Regions from separate parts of the Lysobacter silvisoli genome, predicted to be linked through region 4. Evidence: riboswitches for the same ligand, from Rfam matches in the RefSeq annotation. Region 4 holds a riboswitch; each other region holds the start of a gene.
The links. Region 4 has a riboswitch for cobalamin ahead of DX914_RS08870 (cobaltochelatase subunit CobN). Riboswitches for the same ligand answer to the same signal wherever they lie in the genome.

Region 1 (4,321 bases), on a different contig from region 4:
CCGCGCGGCGCCAGGCGTACAGGATCGGAATCAGCAGATAGAAACCGAAGAACAGCAGCAGGAACGGCTCGGTGGTCGCGTAGTGCTCGGGCTTGTAGCTCAGTACGCCCCAGGCGGTGCCGATGCCGAAGGTGAAGACGAAACCGAGCAGGTTCAGCGCGCGCCACGGGCGCCACCAGGCGATGGCGAAGATCGCCGCGTTCAACACCGCGTAATAGCCGAACAGCGCGACGTGGTTGCCCTGCCCCGTCGACAGCCAGATCGGCGCCAGGAAGCCGGCCAGGATGCCCAGCAAGGCCAAGGCGATCGCGTTCTGCCGCACCGCCAGCACGCCGGCGCCGGCCACCAGCGCCACGCTCAAGGCGAAGGCCGGCCCGGCTTCGATCAGGCCGTAGCGTTTGAACGCGGCGAACACCACCAGCAGCAGCACGCCGATCGCGCCGCCCTGCAGGCTCAGGGCGAAACTGCGCCGGCGCTCGCGCTGGCGCCAGCCGAACACCAGGCCGGCCAGCGCGCCCAGGGCCACGCCGGCCAGGCGGAACTCGATCGGGAAGCGCATCCAGCCCTGGTCGGTGGCGTACTTGAGCAGCGCGGCCACGCCGGCGAACAGCACCAGCATGCCGACCTTGACCGGCACGTTGCCCTCGGTGAACCAGCGCCGCACCGCGCGCAGCGCCAGCGTGGCCGGGTCCGGCGCCGCCGGGCGGCGCGCGGCCGCGGCCGGCGCGCGCTCGGGCAGCGGGCGCGGCGGCTGCGCGTCGAAGATCGGACGCGGCGGCAACGGCGGCGGCGACGGCGGTGCGCCGGCATCGGTGGCGGCGGGCGCGGGCGCGACCGGCGCGACCGGCGGCGTCGCCACCGGCCGGACGGGCGTAGGCGCGGGGGGCGGCTCAGCGCGCAGGATCTGCTCCAGCGTCGGCGCATCGTCGGCCGGCGCTGGCGCGGCGGTCGCAGCGGCAGCGGCAGGCGCCTCGCGCTCGCGGCGGTGCAGCGACGCGACCTGGTCCTCCAGCGTCGACACCCGCGACTTCAGCCCCGCGATCATCACCAGCGCCGCGATCAGCAGCACCGGCACCGCCAGCAGCACCAGCACCAGCAAGGCCACCAGTCCCTCCATCGCTCCCCACCCCTGTCCTTAGTCGCAGGCACGTTAACACCAAGCGCGGCGCCGTGAAGACCGCTGCGATGGATTTGCGATTCTGCGGCGACTCACCACATATCGTGTTGACGGATCAGGGCACCCCTAATATGTTGTGTCCGTCGGTGCCGATCGCGAGATCGGCTTAAAAGGGAAGCCGGTGCGGAGCCGCCTCTAGAGAGGGTCTCCAAGGCCGGCGCTGCCCCGCAGCGGTATGGGAAACGAACGTGGTCTATGCACTGGGCGCCCGGCGCCTGGGAAGCGGCCACCAGTAGGCGAATCCGGGGCGAGCGCAGAGCGGTGAGGCGGCCATGGGCCTCCCACCGCTCTCCACTCGCTCCGGGCGATGGTCCCGAGCCCGAAGACCTGCCGACAGCCGCGCGTCGCACATCGCGCGGTACCGGCTAGGGAGTCTTCGGGGGAAGACGGCCGGTGTCGATGCCGTCGCGGTCCGCCGCGGCGGTTCGCGGTCCGTCTCGGCCTGCGCGACACCCCGTCTCCATCCTTACCGACTCCGCGCCCGCGGGGGCGCAGCCGCAACGCCGGAGCCCCCGGCCTTGCGAGCGTGCCCGCGCGTCGGCCTTCGAGGGGAAGGCCGGCGACCCGTGCGTCCCTGCCTACGGAGTCCACCATGAGCACCCTGACCCCCGCACCCGACGCGGCCGCCGCCCTCGTCTCCACACCCGACGCGGCCCCCGTCCCCGTCGCGCGCGCGCCCGAGCGCGCCGCCGAAGCCGCGCCCGGCTTCGCCCTGACCCCGCCGGCCGCCAACCTGACCATGAGCGTGACCAAGCGCAGCGGGCGCCGCGAACCGGTCGACCTCAACAAGATCGTGCGCGCGGTGACGCGCAGCGCCGAAGGCCTGTACTCGGTGGACCCGATGCGCGTGGCCACGCGCACCATCTCCGGCCTGTACGACGGCGCGACCACGCGCGAGCTGGACGAACTGTCGATCCGCACCGCCGCCCTGCTCACCGCCGAGGAACCCGAGTACGGCCGCCTGGCCGCGCGCCTGCTCAGCGGCGTGATCGAGAAGGAAGTGGCCGGGCTGGAAATCCACGCCTTTTCGCAATCGGTGGTGCGCGGCCATGAGCTGGGCCTGATCAACGAACGCCTGCTCGCCTTCGTGCAGGCCAACGCACGCAAGCTCAACGACGCCATCGACCGCAGCCTGGACGCGCGCTTCGACTACTTCGGCCTGCGCACCCTGTACGACCGTTACCTGCTGCGCCACCCCACCGCGCGCACCGTGATCGAAACCCCGCAGCAGTTCTTCCTGCGCATCGCCTGCGCGCTGAGCGAAGACGTGGGCGACGCGCTGGCGCTGTACCGGCGCATGGCCCAGCTGGACTACGTGCCCTCCTCGCCCACCCTGTTCAACGCCGGCACCACCCACGAGCAGCTGTCCAGTTGCTTCCTGCTCGACTCGCCCGAAGATTCGCTGGAGTCGATCTACAAGCGCTACATGGACGTGGCCAAGCTCAGCAAGTTCAGCGGTGGCATCGGCCTGAGCTACACCCGCATCCGCTCGCGCGGCTCGCTGATCCGCTCCACCAACGGCCTGTCCAACGGCATCGTGCCCTGGCTGAAGACGCTCGACGCCTCGGTGGCCGCGGTCAACCAGGGCGGCAAGCGCAAGGGCGCGGCCTGCGTCTACCTGGAGCCCTGGCACGCCGACGTCGAGGAGTTCCTGGAACTGCGCGACAACACCGGCGACGAGGCGCGCCGCACCCACAACCTCAACCTGGCCAACTGGATCCCCGACGAATTCATGCGCCGGGTCGAGGCCGACGGCGAGTGGTCGCTGTTCGATCCGCACAAGGTGCCGCAGCTGACCGACCTGTGGGGCCCGGCGTTCGAGCAGGCCTACCACGCCGCCGAAGCCGCCGGCCTGGCGGTCAAGCAGGTCAAGGCGCGCGAGCTCTACGGCCGAATGATGCGCACCCTGGCGCAGACCGGCAACGGCTGGATGAACTTCAAGGACAAGTCCAACCGCGCCTGCAACCAGACCCTGCGCGAAGGCAACGTGGTGCACCTGTCCAACCTGTGCACCGAGATCCTGGAGGTCACCTCGCAGGAGGAGACCGCGGTGTGCAACCTGGGCTCGATCAACCTCTCGCACCACGTCGAGCTGTTCGAGGACGGCCAGGGCGCGTTCGATTTCGACAAGCTCGCCGAAACCGTGCGCCTGGCCGTGCGCCAGCTCGACCGCGTCATCGACCTCAACTTCTACCCGATCGAGACCGCGCGCCGCGCCAATCTGAAGTGGCGGCCGGTGGGCCTGGGCACCATGGGCCTGCAGGACGTGTTCTTCAAGCTGCGCCTGCCCTTCGACTCGGACGCGGCGCGCAAGCTGTCGCAGGAAATCGCCGAGGCGATCTACTTCCATGCGCTGTGCGCGTCCAACGAACTGGCGCTGGAGCACGGCCGCCACCCCGGCTTCGAGGACACCCGCGCCAGCCTGGGCGAGCTGCAGTTCCAGGCCTGGGGCGTCACCCCGTCGCAGCCCGAGCGTTGGGACGCGCTGCGCGCGCGCATCGCCGAGCACGGCCTGCGCAACTCGCTGCTGATCGCGATCGCGCCCACCGCCACCATCGCCTCGATCTCCGGCTGCTACGAGTGCATCGAGCCGCAGGTGTCCAACCTGTTCAAGCGCGAGACCCTGTCCGGCGACTTCCTGGTGGTCAACCGCTACCTGGTCGAGGAGCTGAAGAAGCTGGGCCTGTGGACGGCGGAGATGCGCGACCGGATCAAGATGGCCGAGGGTTCGATCCAGTCGGTGCAGGAAATCCCCGAGTCGCTGCGGCAGATCTACCGCACCGCCTGGGAACTGCCGATGCGTTCGCTGATCGACATGGCCGCCGACCGCGGCGCCTACATCGACCAGAGCCAGTCGCTGAACCTGTTCATCGAGAGCCCCAACATCGGCCAGCTCAGCTCCATGTACATGTACGCCTGGAAAAAGGGCCTGAAGACCACCTACTACCTGCGCTCGCGCCCGGCCACCAAGATCGCCAAGAGCACGGTCAGCGCGCCGGCCGCGGCGGCCCAGCCGGTGTACACGGCGGACGAGGCGATCGCGTGTTCGCTGGAGAACCCCGAGTCCTGCGAAGCCTGCCAGTAAACGCATCGCCTTAGCCCCTCTCCCGCTTGCGGGAGAGGGGTTGGGGTGAGGGCGCGCGG
Region 2 (4,321 bases), 500 kb from region 4:
CGCCCAGCCAGTAGAAGGCGGCATTGGAGATCAGGAACGAAACCGCCGCCGCGGCCAGGCCCGCGACCAGCGCGCCGAACAGCGCGCGCGGCGTGGTCTGCAGGCGCGGCGCGTACCAGCGCCCGCCGTACCACAGCGCCGCATAGGCCAGCAGCAGAAAGGCGTAGGACGGCGTCACGCAGTAATGCGCGAAGAAGCTCTTGCCCTGGGCCTGGATCGCGATCCAGTCGATCGCCACCGCCACGGTCAGGAACGCGGCGAAGCCCAGGTGCCGGCGCAGCCAGAGGCCGCCGAGGAAGAACACCGCCATCGACGCGTCGGGCAGATGCAGCGCGTTGCCGAAATGATGGAAGCGGGTGGCGACCATCAGCGCGGCGAGCGCGGTGAACAGACTGTAATAGACGGATCGGGCGGGTACGTTCATCGGCGGCCTCGGTGGCGTGGACGGGTCGGCGGGACGGCGATCAGTTCGCCGGGCGGTAACGCAGGGTCAGCAGGTAGTTGCGGCCGGGCTGGTTGTAATAGGCCGCGGTTTCGAAGCGTTGGTTGAACACGTTGTTGGCCGCCAGCTGCAGGCTCCAGGTGTCGTCGAAGCGCCAGCCCACGCGCAGGTCGGTGGCGGCGTAGCCGTCCAGGCGGCGGGTGTTGGCCAGATCGTCGTAGCGGCTGCCGGCCACGTAGACGCTGCTGCCCAGCGAGAACCGGCCGTAGCGACGGTCGGCGTCGAAGCGGGCGCTTTCGCGCGCGCGCCGCGGCAGGATCTTGTCGCGGCTGCTGCCGCGGCTGTCGTTGCGCGGATCCAGCCAGGTCGCGCTGGCACGCAGGTCCCAGCCGGCCAGGGTGGTGTCGACGGCGGCTTCGGCGCCGCGGATGCGCGCGCGGTCGATGTTGCCGGGCAGGCCGATCGACGCATCGAACGCGATCAGTTCGTCCACCCGGCTTTCGTAAGCATTGAGCGACCAGCCGCCCCAGGCGTGCTCGCCGCGCAGGCCCAGTTCGAAGCTGCGCGATTCCTCGGGCTTGAGCGCGGCGTTGCCGAAACCGGGAAAGTACAGTTCGTTGAAGGTCGGCGCCTTGAACGCGGTGCCGTAGCTGGCGGTCAGGCGCAGCTGCTCGCTGAAGTTCCAGCCCCACAGCGCGCTGCCGGTGGTCTGGCCGCCGAACTGGCCGTCGTCGTCGCGGCGCAGGCTGGCCTGCAGCGAGTGGGCGCCGAAATCGCGCTGGTACTGGCCGAACAGGCCGCGGTTGATGCGCCGGTTCTCGGCGTAGCGGGTGCTGCTTTCGATCTCGTCGCGCTGCCAGTCGTAGCCCAGGCTGAGCAGGCCGCCGCCCAGGCCGACATCGCCCTGCAACGAACCCAGTTGGCGGCGGGTGTTGAAGGTGCTGGAGTAGACGCCGTTGCGGTAGTTGTCGCTGAGATCGCTGCTGCGGCCCAGGTTCAACGTCAACGTGGCGCGCTCGCCCGGCGCGTAGCGCAAGCGCGCGCCGGCGACCTGCTGCACGCTGTCGGTTTGATTGTTGGTGCTGCCGTCGTACTCGTTGCGGCCCTCGGCGCGGAACAGCCGCGCTTCGGCGTCCCAGGCGTCGCTGAAGCGATAGCCACCCTGCGCGGTCAGCGACAGGTTGCGGTAGCCGTCGCGGTCGGGCGAGTTGGTGAAGCAACCGGCGCCGCCCGGCGAAGGCTTGCCTCGGCAGGCGTTGATGCCGTCGGTGTCTTCGCTGGCGGCGTTGACCGAGTACCAGCCGCGCTCGCCCTTGCCGCCCACGCCCACCGCGCCGCGCAATGTGCTCCAGCTGCCGACGGAGGCGCTGGCATAGGGCGCGAACGCGCCTTGCGGGCGGCGGGTGAAGATCTGGATCACGCCGCCCAGCGCTTCGGAGCCGTACAGGCTGGAGAACGGACCGCGCACGATCTCGATGCGTTCGACCTGTTCCGGCGGAATGTCCTGCAGCGAGGCGCCGCCGCTGGTGGCCGAGCCCAGCTTGATGCCGTCCACCAGCACCAGCACGTGGTCGGATTCGGTGCCGCGCAGGAACAGCGAGGTCGACTTGCCGGGGCCGCCGTTGTTGACGATCGACAGGCCCAGGGTGCCGCGCAGCAGGTCGGGCAGGTTGCCCGGCTGCAGGCGCTCGATGTCCTCGCGGTCGATCACGGTGACCGAGGCCAGGGTCGCGTCCTGGGTCTGGGCGGTGCGGGTGGCGGTGACCACGACCTGGTCCAGGTCGGTGGCGGCGTCCTTGGCCCAGGCGGGCGCGAACGCGGACAGCAGCGCCGACGCCAGCGCGCAGCGGCGTACGACGGAAACAGTGGAATTCAAAGCATGGCTCCTGGTCCGCGCCTACCCGCGCGGAATCGATGGGTCGGAGACAGGCGGGGACAGGGACGTGGGGCGGCGGAGCGCGGACGCAGGCAGCCCCATGACAGCGCCCACCGCGTGTCGGGTCAGCCTCAGGCCGGTCTCCGGGCTTGCAAGCGAGGGCCTCCAGCCCTCCGGTCCGCGCCTTCCCATGCCTGCGCACAGTGGCTTCGTTGCGGATCGTTCGTCTTGCTTACCGTTGCGGGGGCAGCTCCGGACTGGCCGCCGCTCCGTTCGGAGGGCTGGCGCACCGGATTCCCGTTTCAATCGCCGGCAGGGCCGGCAATCACCTCAAGCCCGGCCATGTTAGCAGCCGGCGCAAGCTCGCCCGCATGACGGTTCGGCATGAGCGCGGGGCCCTCGCCGGCGGCCCGATGAGCCACTGGACGGCACCTGGGCACACCCAATGTTCAAAACCATGACGTACGGCCATTTCCTCATAACCCTTCGCGTTTGACCCGATTGTTATGACCGTGTTAAACCCGAATGACATCGTTACCAATCCCATGCCGCAAGGAGCCGCGCACCATGTCCGTAGTCTTTCGCGCCGTCCGTCGTCCGCTCGCACTCGCCCTGCTCGCCGCCCTGACCGCCCCCGCCTACGCCCAGGACGCGGCCCCCGCAGAACCCGCCGCCGAGGCGCACAACCTGGATCAGGTGATCGTCACCGGCACCCGGGTCAGCGACCGCACCGTGGCCGAGTCCAGCGCGCCGATCGACATCATCACCCCCGAGGCGCTGGAGGCCACCGGCACGGTCGAACTGGCCACCGCGCTGGCGCGCGCCCTGCCCTCGCTGAACTTCCCGCGCCCGGCGATCACCGACGGCACCGACGCGGTGCGCCCGGCGCAGCTGCGCGGCCTGGCCCCGGACCAGGTGCTGGTGCTGGTCAACGGCAAGCGCCGCCACACCACCGCGCTGATCAACCTCAACGGCAGCCAGGGCCGCGGCTCCTCGCCGGTGGACCTCAACGCGATCCCGATCGCCTCGATCGAACGCGTGGAAGTGCTGCGCGACGGCGCCTCGGCGCAGTACGGCTCCGACGCGATCGCCGGCGTGGTCAACGTGGTGCTCAAGGGCAGCGACCACGGCGGCAGCATCGCCGCGCGCTACGGCCAGTACAGCGCCGGCGACGGCGAGCAGTACCAGCTTTCCGGCGACGCCGGCTTCAAGCTCGGCGACAACGGCAAGCTGCACCTGGCCGCGCAGGGCGGCCACCAGGATCAGACCAACCGCGCGCGCCCGTTCCAGGGCGTGGTCGAACAGCGCTACGGCGATCCCGAGATCGACCAGGGCGCACTGTCCTACAACGGCGAGTACAACCTGGCCGACTACCTGACCCTGTATTCCTTCGGCAGCTACAGCAAGCGCGACGTGCTCTCCAACGGCTATTTCCGCTTCGCCGCCGACCCGCGCAACATCCCCTCGATCTACCCCAACGGCTTCCTGCCGCAGATCCACAACATCAGCAAGGACCGCGCCGCCGTGGTCGGGCTGCGTTCGGAAACCGCCGGCGGCACCCAGATCGACCTGAGCTACAACTACGGCCATAACGAGCTCAGCTTCGACATCGAGAACACCCTTAACCGCAGCCTGGGCCCGACCTCGCCGACGCAGTTCTACGCCGGCGCGCTGGAAGTCACCCAGCACGTGTTGAACCTGGACTTCGCCAAGCCGGTGGATTTCGGCTGGCAGTACCCGGTGACCTTCGCCTGGGGCGCGGAATGGCGCGGCGAGGAGTTCACCCAGCACGCGGGCGAGCCGCTGTCCTACGCCAACGGCGGCGTGGCCGCGCCCAACGGTCAGATCATTCCCGGTGCGCAGGTGTTCTCCGGCTTCCGCGCCAGCGATGCCGGCGATTTCGACCGCCACAGCTATTCGCTCTACCTGGACGTGGAAGCGGACCTGACGGACAAATTCTCCGCAGGCATCGCCGCGCGCTTCGAGAGCTACAGCGATTTCGG
Region 3 (4,321 bases), on a different contig from region 4:
CGTGTCCTCGCAACCGCTGGCCACCGGTTTCATGCCGACCGCGCGCAAGCCCTGCGCACGCAGCGCGTGCAGCAGCGTGGCGCTGGCCACCGACTTGCCGATGCCGGTGTCGGTGCCGGTGACGAAGTAACGACGCGGGCTCACGCGGGGACGTCCTGGATCGGCCGTTGGCGCGCCAGCCATTGCCGGTTGCGGCGCACCGCGTAGTACGGCATCGCCGCGCCCAACGCCGCGTACACCCACACCGGCAGCGAGGCGACCAGGCCCGGCGTGCGTTCGCCCGGCCAGGCCAGGGCCACGCCGCTGAGCAACAGGCTCAGCCCGGCGCTGCCGGCCAGGATCCAGTGCAGGCCGATTTCGGTGCGGGTTTCGTAGCGTTCGGCCTCGCTCAGGCCCAGCGCATCGGCGCGGCGCAGGGCGTGGCGGTTGAGCTCGCACACGATCAGCGACAGCAGGCCGAAGCCCACCGCATAGACCATGAAGGCGGTCTGCAGGTCGGCGTTCCAATGCGCGGGGTCGATGCCCAGTTCGCTGCGCACCCAGCCGCCGGTGAACAGCGACATGGCGCTGGAGATCACCATGCGCAGCGGATAGACGTAGATCATCACCACCAGCACCAGGGCCAGGCTCAGCACGATCGAGCGCGCATCGTCCAGGCCGTAGCGCCGGCTCCAGCGGTTGTGCGCGCCCCAGAACATGGCGATCAGCACGAAGCAGAACACGAAGGTGGGCACGCGCCGCAGCGCCTCGCGCAGCTCGGCCACGGTGTCGGGCAGTTCGTTGAACAGGATCACCAGCATGGTCAGCGAGAACGCGAAGGCGGCATCGACGAAGCTTTCCAGGCGCGTGACCTGGTGGCCGCGTTCGCGGAAGGCGGGCAGCGACGGGGCGGCGCTCGGCGGGCTCGTATTCGGCGACTGGCTGCTCGGCCCGGGACGCGGCTGTCCGGCTTCGGTCATCGGCATTCCCCAGGGGCGGATAGCGGCCATGGTAATGCGCGGGCGTGCCGCTGCTACACTCGCGATATGTTCGCCGCCAACGCCCTGACCGGCAGCAAGCCGGAACAATACGCCCTGCTCCTGTCCCAGGCGCGCGCCCTGATGGAGGGCGAGCGCGACCGCGTGGCCAACGCCGCCAATCTGTCGGCGCTGGTCTATCACGCCCTGCCGGAACTGAACTGGGTCGGCTTCTATTTCTACGACGGCCAGGAACTGGTGGTCGGCCCCTTCCAGGGCCTGCCGGCCTGCATCCGCATTCCCTTGGACAAGGGCGTGTGCGGTGCCGCCGCCTCCAGCGGCCGGACCCAGCGCATCGCCGACGTGCACCGGTTCCCGGGCCACATCGCCTGCGATTCGGCATCGAACTCCGAACTGGTGGTGCCCTTGAGCCTGGACGGCCGGCTGATCGGCGTGTTCGACCTGGACAGCCCCGCCCTGGACCGCTTCGACGCCGACGATCAGGCCGGCCTGGAAGCCATCGCCCAGGCTTACCTGGAGACGCTGCGATGAGCGGCGCCAAGCTGCGCAACATCGGCCCCAAGAGCGCGGCCTGGCTGCGCCAGGTCGGCCTGCGCTCGCACGAGGACATCGCCGCGGTGGGCACGGTGGAGGCCTTCATGCGGGTCAAGCGCGCCGGCTTCAAACCGACCTTGAACCTGCTGTACGCGATCGAAGGCGCGCTGCTGGACTGCCACTGGCAGGAGATCTCCGACGAGCGCCGCAACGAGCTGATCCAGGCCGCCGACGCCGCCACCGCCCTGCTGCCCGCCCCGCGCAACCGCCCGGCCGCCGCGCCGGTGCGCACCACGGTGCATACCGAGGACACGGTGGCGCTGCCGCCGTCCTACGACGACGGCTACGACGACGAGCCGGCGGGGGATGGCGGGGACGAGGCGGAAGAGCGGGAATAGGAATTCCCTTCTCCCGCTTGCGGGAGAAGAGCCTGCCCTCGAGTGCTTGAATCGGGGGTGCCCGAAGGGCGGATGAGGGCGCGCGATGGCGCAAGGCGCGCCGCAAGCAGGTAACCCCGCGTGCCCTCACCCCAACCCCTCTCCCGCTGGGCGGGGAAGGGCTTCAGACCGCCCGCCAACCAGCCCAATCGCGTAAACTGCGCCCGCTTCGAGGTGACCCCGGCGGCCTGCGCCGCCTGGGTTGAAACGGGAAGCCGGTGACGCCCCCGCGCCCTGCGCGCGACCAGGCCAGTCCGGCGCTGCCCCCGCAACGGTAAGCGAGTCGGCCGCGGCCTACGCCACTGTGCATCGCACGGGAAGGCGCCGCGACCCGGGCCCAGTGCCCGCCTCGCGAGTCCGGAGACCGGCCACGACGCGCGACTGGTTGCGATGCGGAGGGCGTCGCGGCGGCGACGTCGGCGCCATCCGCGCCCGCATTCGCGGCCTCTCTCCTCGCAACTCCTTTGATCGACGGCGCGGCCCTGGCCCGCCTTTGGAGTTTGCTCATGCGTGTTCTGCCCCTGGCCATCGCCGCCGCCCTCGCCCTGCCCGCCTACGCGCAGGCGCAGCCCGCCGACGAGGCCACCGACCTCGACGACGTGATCGTCACCGCCACCCGCACCGCCATCAGCGCCAACGACGCCCTGGCTCCGGTGGAAGTGATCACTAGCGAGGACATCGCCCGCAGCCAGGCGCGCTCGCTGCCCGACCTGCTGCGCGGCCGCGCCGGCATCTCCATCGGCAACCAGGGCGGCCTGGGCAAGCTGACCACGCTGTCGCTGCGCGGCAGCGAAACCGACCACGTGCTGGTGCTGGTGGACGGCGTGCGCATCGGCTCGCCCACCTCGGGCCTGGCCTCGTTCCAGGACCTGCCCATGGCCCTGATCGACCGGGTCGAGATCGTGCGCGGTCCGCGCTCCAGCCTGTACGGCGCCGACGCGGTCGGCGGCGTGATCCAGATCTTCACCCGCCGCGATCGCGGCGCGGTCGCGCCGCGCGCCAGCGTCACCGTGGGCAGCAACAGCGCCCGCGAAGCCAGCGCCGGCGTCGGCGGCCGCGTCGGCCGCGGCTGGTTCGGCGTGGACGCCGCTTACCAGCGCACCGACGGCATCAACGCCTGCGACGGCTCCAGCACCCTGTTCGCCGGCTGCTTCACCGAAGAACCCGACCGCGACGGCTACCGCAACCGCTCGCTGTCCGTGCGTGGCGGCTTCGACGCCAGCGACGCGCTGAGCTTCGAAGGCCATGCCCTGCGCGCCGAAGGCGACAACGAATACGACGGCAGCTTCGTCAACTACTCCGAAGTGGTGCAGCAGGTGATCGGCGGCAAGGCCGTGTACCGCCCCAGCGACGCCGTGCGCGTGCAACTGTCGGCCGGCCGCAACCGCGACGCATCGGACAACTTCCTGGGCAGCGTGGCCAACGGCTACTTCGCCACCGACCGCGACACGATCAACCTGCAGGGCGACTTCGGCGTGGGCGAAGGCCAGCTGCTCAGCGTGGGCTTCGACTGGCTGCGCGACCGCGTCGACAGCGACACCGCCTACGACGAGACCGAACGCGACAACCGCGCCGTGTTCGTGCAGTACCAGGGCCGCTTCGGCAACCAGTCCATCGAAGCCAGCCTGCGCCGCGACGACAACGAGCAGTTCGACGGCCACACCACCGGTTCCGTCGCCTGGGGCCTGGGCTTCGGCGAGGGCTGGCGCGTGACCGCGGGCTACGGCACCGCGTTCAAGGCGCCGACCTTCAACGAGCTGTACTACCCGTTCTTCAACAACCCCAACCTGCGCCCGGAAGAATCCAAGACCTGGGAAGTCGGCCTGGCCTACCGCGGCGAGCGCTTCAACGCCCGCATCGATGCGTTCCAGACCGATGTGGACGACCTGATCGCCTACGACTCGGCGATCTTCCGCCCCAACAACATCGACAGCGCGCGCCTGCGCGGCGCCGAGATCGGCTTCGACGCGAACATCGACGAGTGGAGCGTGGCCGCCAGCGCCAGCTTCCTGGACAGCGAGAACCGCCTGGGCTTCTACGCCGGCAACGAGCTGCCGCGCCGGGCCAAGCGCAGCGCGCGCATCGACGTGGACCGCGCCTTCGGCGACTTCCGCCTGGGCCTGACCGCGGTGGGCTCCAGCGCGCGTTACGACGACGTGGCCAACAGCCGCCGCGTCGGCGGCTACGGCACCGTAGACCTGCGCGCCGAGTACGCGCTGACCCCGTCCTGGACCCTGCAGGCGCGCCTGGCCAATGTGTTCGATCGGGACTACGAGACGATCTCGTTCTACAACCAGCCGGGGCGCGAGTGGTTCCTGACGGTGCGGTACGCGCCGGGGAAGTAACACCTTGTCGCTACGCCCCAAAAAAAAG
Region 4 (4,321 bases):
CGGAGGCCCACAGCACCACGCCTTCGCTACCGCTGCGCGCCGCGCCGCTGGCGAGCACGCGCTCGGCCTGCTGCGCGCCCAGGCGCTGGGCCAACGGCGTGGGCAGCACGTCGCCGTCCAGGCCGTGGAAGTTGCGGCCGGTGGGCAGCGCCTCGGGCGCGCGCAAGGGATCGTTGCCCTTGCCCGGCAGCACGTAGCCGCCTTCCAAACCATGCAGCAGCGCGGCCATCTCCGCCGGCGGCGACGCCTGCAGCTTGGCGCGCAGGGCATCGGCCTCGCCCAGTTCGCGCATCGACTCGAGCATGGTCCGCAGCTGGGTGTCGTCCCAGGCCTGGCCGAACACGTGCAGGCCGTGCGGCATGAACTTTTCCTGCAACTTGGTCAGGTAGTGGCCGATCTCGTGCGCGAGCAGATCGTCGTCGGCCTGCTCGAAACCGATGCCGCGCACCTGCAGCACATCGGCCATGCTCGCTTCCAGTTCGGCGCGCAGCTGCAGCGCTTCGACTTGTTCGCGCATCTCGCTGGCGGCCTGCGCGCGCAGCGGCTCGCTGCTGCTGCTTTCGAAGCTCTCCACCAACTGGCGCAGGCGCAGCAGGCGGTCGTACAGCGGCGTGGCCGCCAGCGGCGGGGTGAGGTGATCCACGATCACCGCCAGACCGCGGCGCTTGGCCTGGGTGCCCTCGCCCACGCCATCGACGATGTAGGGATAGACACCGGGCACGTCGCCGGCGATCAGGCGCGAGTAGTCGTCGCTGGCCAGACCCACGGCCTTGCCGGGCAGGAATTCGTAAGTGGAATGGCGGCCGACGTGGACGATCACGTCGGCGCCGAACACGTCGCGCAGCCAGTGGTAATAGGCCAGGTACTGGTGCGGCGGCAGGATCTGGGTGTTGGCGTGCAGCAGTTCCTCATCCACCTCCCAACCGCGCGGCGGCTGCGGGCCGATGAACACGTTGCCCAGGCGCAGGCCCGGGATCACCACCGCGCCGTCGTGCACCATCACCTTGCCCGGCGCCGGGCCCCAGCCACGCAGGCCGGGCACCTGCAAGGCCTGCAGCGAGGCTTGCACGCGCCCGGCTTCGGCGCAGGCGGCATCGGCCGCGGCGTCCTGGCCGCGCAGGCAGCGCAGGTGCGCGTCGATCAGTTGACGGAACTGCGCCAGCGCGGCGTCGCGTGCGCGATGGTCGACGCCTTCGAGCAGGTGCAGCAGTTCGCGCTCGGCATCGCGCACGCGGCGTTCGCCCAGCTCGAGCTCCTGCGCCTGGCGCGCGAGCGCGACCTGCGCGCGCAGGCGCGCGAGCGGCCCGTCGCTGACTTCGCCACGCACGCCCTCGGGCAGACCGGCGAACCAGCGCCGGTAGTCGTCGCCGGACAGCGTGGTCACCTGCTGGGCCATGGCCGCGAGTTCGCCGCCGTCCTCGGGCGTGTTCACGCCTTCGCGCATCATCCGGTCCAGCAGCAGCGCGGGCGTGGCCGGCAGATCGTCCACGCGGTACCCCTGCGCGCGCATCGCGCTGAGGATGCCGTGCAGCGAAGCCGGCACGTCCAGGTTGTCGGCGCCGATGTTCTGCCGCCCGGGCGGATGGTTGTAGTAGATCACCGCCACCTTGCGCTGCGCCGGCGCTTTCTCGCGCAGGCGGCGCCAGCGCTGCGCGCGTTCGACCAGGGACTGCATCTCCTGGGTCAGCGGTTGCGGGCGTTGCAGGCGCACGCCGGTCAGCGCATCGATGCTGGCGGGCCCGGCGGCGGCCAGCACCAGCGGTTGGCTGGCGCCCTGCAGCTCGGACATGGCCACGCGGTACTGCACGCTGGACGCGGGCAGGCCGTCGCCGGACAAACGCCATTGCGCTTCGGTGCGGTCGAGCACGCGGATGGCCTTGAACACCGGCACGTCCAGCTCGGCGATCGCGGTGCTGGCGGCGTCGCGGCCCTCGGCGGCGCCGACCACGAAGTCCTGCAGCACCACCACCGCGGCCAGCGGGCGCGCGCCCGCGAGCGCACGCAGGTCCTGCACCGCGCGCAGCGAGGCTTCGCCCCAGCGCGCGTAAACGCCCAGGCAGTCCAAGCCCGCACGCTCGGCTTGCGCACACAGCGCATCGCCGGTGGCGACGTCGGCATTGTTGAGATCGAGCACCGCGAGCAAGGGGCGTTCGTCCGGCGCAACCGCCGTCACGCTACGGCCGCGTTGGCGCAGCACCCGGTCGGGTTGCGGTTCCGGTGCCGGCACCGCACCGCCCTCCAGCAGGAAGCGCAGCGCGCGTTGCAGGTTGCGGCCGCCGCCTTCGCGCCACAGCGCGCGCACCTCCAGCCATTCGCGCGCGAAAGGATCGGCCTGTGCACGCGCGAGCAGCGCCGGCAGCGGCGTTTCCTGCGTCAGCTGGGTCAGCTCGGTGGCGTTGAACGCGCCCAGGCCGCGGCGGTCGCGGTAGCTGGCCAGGGCCAGGCCGGCTTCGCCATGGAAGGCGTACAGGCGCTTGGGCCCCTGCCCGCGCCGGTGCAGGGCGGTGGCGGCTTCGCGCAGGCGCACGCCTTGCTCGCCGAACAGCGCGACCGCGATCACCGCGTCGCTGCCGGCGACCAGCTCGCGCAACTGTGCGCGGTCCAGTTCCTGCAGTTGCTGCGGCGTGCGCAGGATTATGCGGTCGCCCGGCCGCGCGGCCAGCACTTCGCGCGCGGCCTCGGCGGTTTCCGGCGCGGCGCGCTCGGACACCACGCCCAGCAGCGTGGCCGCCTGCGCGTGCATCGAAGCGCAGCAGAGCAGCGCCGCCGCCCACAGCGCCCGCCAATTCCTGCGCGCCATACGCGCGCCACTTGCCTTCACCGCACACCGCATCGACGACCTCGCCCCCGCACGCCCTGTGCGGACCGGATGGAAGGGGCGGACGTAGCGAAGGCAAAACCGCACGGAGCCGGCGCCGGACGGGCGCGAGCGCGCGCGACGTCGCCCTCCGCAACGTCCACCGCGTACGCATCGGCCGGTCTCCGGGCTTGCGAGTGCCGGGGAATCCCGGCGGCATCGGCGCCTTCCCGGAACCATGGTTCCAGTGGCGGTGTGCCGATGCTTTGCTCGCTCACCGTTGCAGGGGCAGCGCCGGACTGATTCGCCTGGTCGAGGCGAACGCACCGGCTTCCCGTTCAACCGCGACCGCCGGAACGGCGGGCGCGGCACCAGATGCAAAGCGCGCGCAATCTAGCACAGGCGCGCGCGCGGCGTCCGCGCGGGCGGTCGCGCCAGGGCGCGGTCAGTCGTTGTCGCGCACGTAGCGCTCGACCGTGGCTTCGATGCCCTTGCTCAGTTCCATCACCTTCAATGCGTACTCGGCCAGGCGCTTGTCGTCCTCGCTGACCGGGGTCCACGGCGGCACCGGCGTGGGCTTGCCCTCGGCCTGGTCCATGGCCACGAACACGATCACGCAATGGGTGCACAGGCGCTCTTCCGGCTCGCGGTCGTCCAGACCCGGATCGCGCGCCTTCACGTCCACCGCGAAGTGCATGCTGGTGGTGCCGGTGTGGATCAGCTTGGTGTGCACGGTGACCAGGTCGCTGATCCGGATCGGGGCGACGAAGCGGATGCCGCCCACCGCCACGGTCACGCTGTACTTGCCGCTCCAGCCGACCGCGGCGGCGTAGCCGGCCTGGTCGATCCACTTCATCACCATGCCGCCGTGGACCTTGCCGCCGTAGTTCACGTCGGTGGGCTGAGCGAGGAAACGCAGGTTGAGTTCGCGCTGCTGGCCTTTCATGCCTTCGCTCCCTTGCACAGATGGCGGACCACGGCCGCGCCCACGTTGAGCACGGCGCTGCGCAGGCGTTCGTCGGCGAGCACGCCGGTGTCGGGCAGGCGCTCGGCGGCGTTGCCCACCGCGACCTGCTGCGGCACCACCAGCAGGCCGAGCTTGGACAGCGCGTCGCGCAGCACGATCAGCGAGCGGATGCCGCCCAGCGGACCCGGCGAGGCCGAGACGATGCCGGCCATCTTGTCCTGGAACAGCAGGGTGCCGGACTTGCCCTCGACGGTGGCGCGCGACATCCAGTCCAGGGTGTTCTTGACCAGGGCCGGCATCGAGCCGTTGTACTCGGGCGTGCTGATCAGCAGGCCGTCGCTGGCGGCCATCAGCGCCTGCAGGCGGTACACGTTGTCGGGCATGCCGGCGGCCTCGATGTCGCCGTCGTACACCGGCAGCGGATAGTCGCGCAGCTCGATCAGGTCGACATCGGCGCCGGCCTCGCGCGCGCCCTGCGCCAGCAGCGGCACCAGGCGGCGGTTGTAGGACGCCGCGCGCAGGCTGCCGGCGAAGGCCAGCAGGCGCGGGCGCGGCGG

Region 1: linked by a shared signal. The riboswitch ahead of DX914_RS11855 (ribonucleoside-diphosphate reductase subunit alpha) and the one ahead of DX914_RS08870 (cobaltochelatase subunit CobN) in region 4 are both predicted to bind cobalamin.
Region 2: linked by a shared signal. The riboswitch ahead of btuB (TonB-dependent vitamin B12 receptor) and the one ahead of DX914_RS08870 (cobaltochelatase subunit CobN) in region 4 are both predicted to bind cobalamin.
Region 3: linked by a shared signal. The riboswitch ahead of btuB (TonB-dependent vitamin B12 receptor) and the one ahead of DX914_RS08870 (cobaltochelatase subunit CobN) in region 4 are both predicted to bind cobalamin.

The regions. Positions count from the first base shown of each region.
Region 1 covers NZ_QTSU01000002.1:135,316-139,636, forward strand. The annotation lists gene DX914_RS11850 (DUF2339 domain-containing protein) at 1-1,117, opposite strand, end outside; cobalamin riboswitch at 1,245-1,526, shown strand; gene DX914_RS11855 (ribonucleoside-diphosphate reductase subunit alpha) at 1,917-4,262, shown strand.
Region 2 covers NZ_QTSU01000001.1:2,498,031-2,502,351, forward strand. The annotation lists gene DX914_RS11030 (hypothetical protein) at 1-424, opposite strand, end outside; gene btuB (TonB-dependent vitamin B12 receptor) at 465-2,318, opposite strand; cobalamin riboswitch at 2,436-2,666, opposite strand; gene DX914_RS11040 (TonB-dependent receptor plug domain-containing protein) at 2,886-4,321, shown strand, end outside.
Region 3 covers NZ_QTSU01000004.1:156,694-161,014, forward strand. The annotation lists gene bioD (dethiobiotin synthase) at 1-183, opposite strand, end outside; gene DX914_RS18425 (TMEM175 family protein) at 141-959, opposite strand; gene DX914_RS18430 (GAF domain-containing protein) at 1,026-1,508, shown strand; gene DX914_RS18435 (TfoX/Sxy family protein) at 1,505-1,909, shown strand; cobalamin riboswitch at 2,104-2,335, shown strand; gene btuB (TonB-dependent vitamin B12 receptor) at 2,455-4,293, shown strand.
Region 4 covers NZ_QTSU01000001.1:2,001,487-2,005,807, forward strand. The annotation lists gene DX914_RS08870 (cobaltochelatase subunit CobN) at 1-2,743, opposite strand, end outside; cobalamin riboswitch at 2,957-3,189, opposite strand; gene DX914_RS08875 (acyl-CoA thioesterase) at 3,243-3,743, opposite strand; gene DX914_RS08880 (NADPH-dependent FMN reductase) at 3,740-4,321, opposite strand, start outside.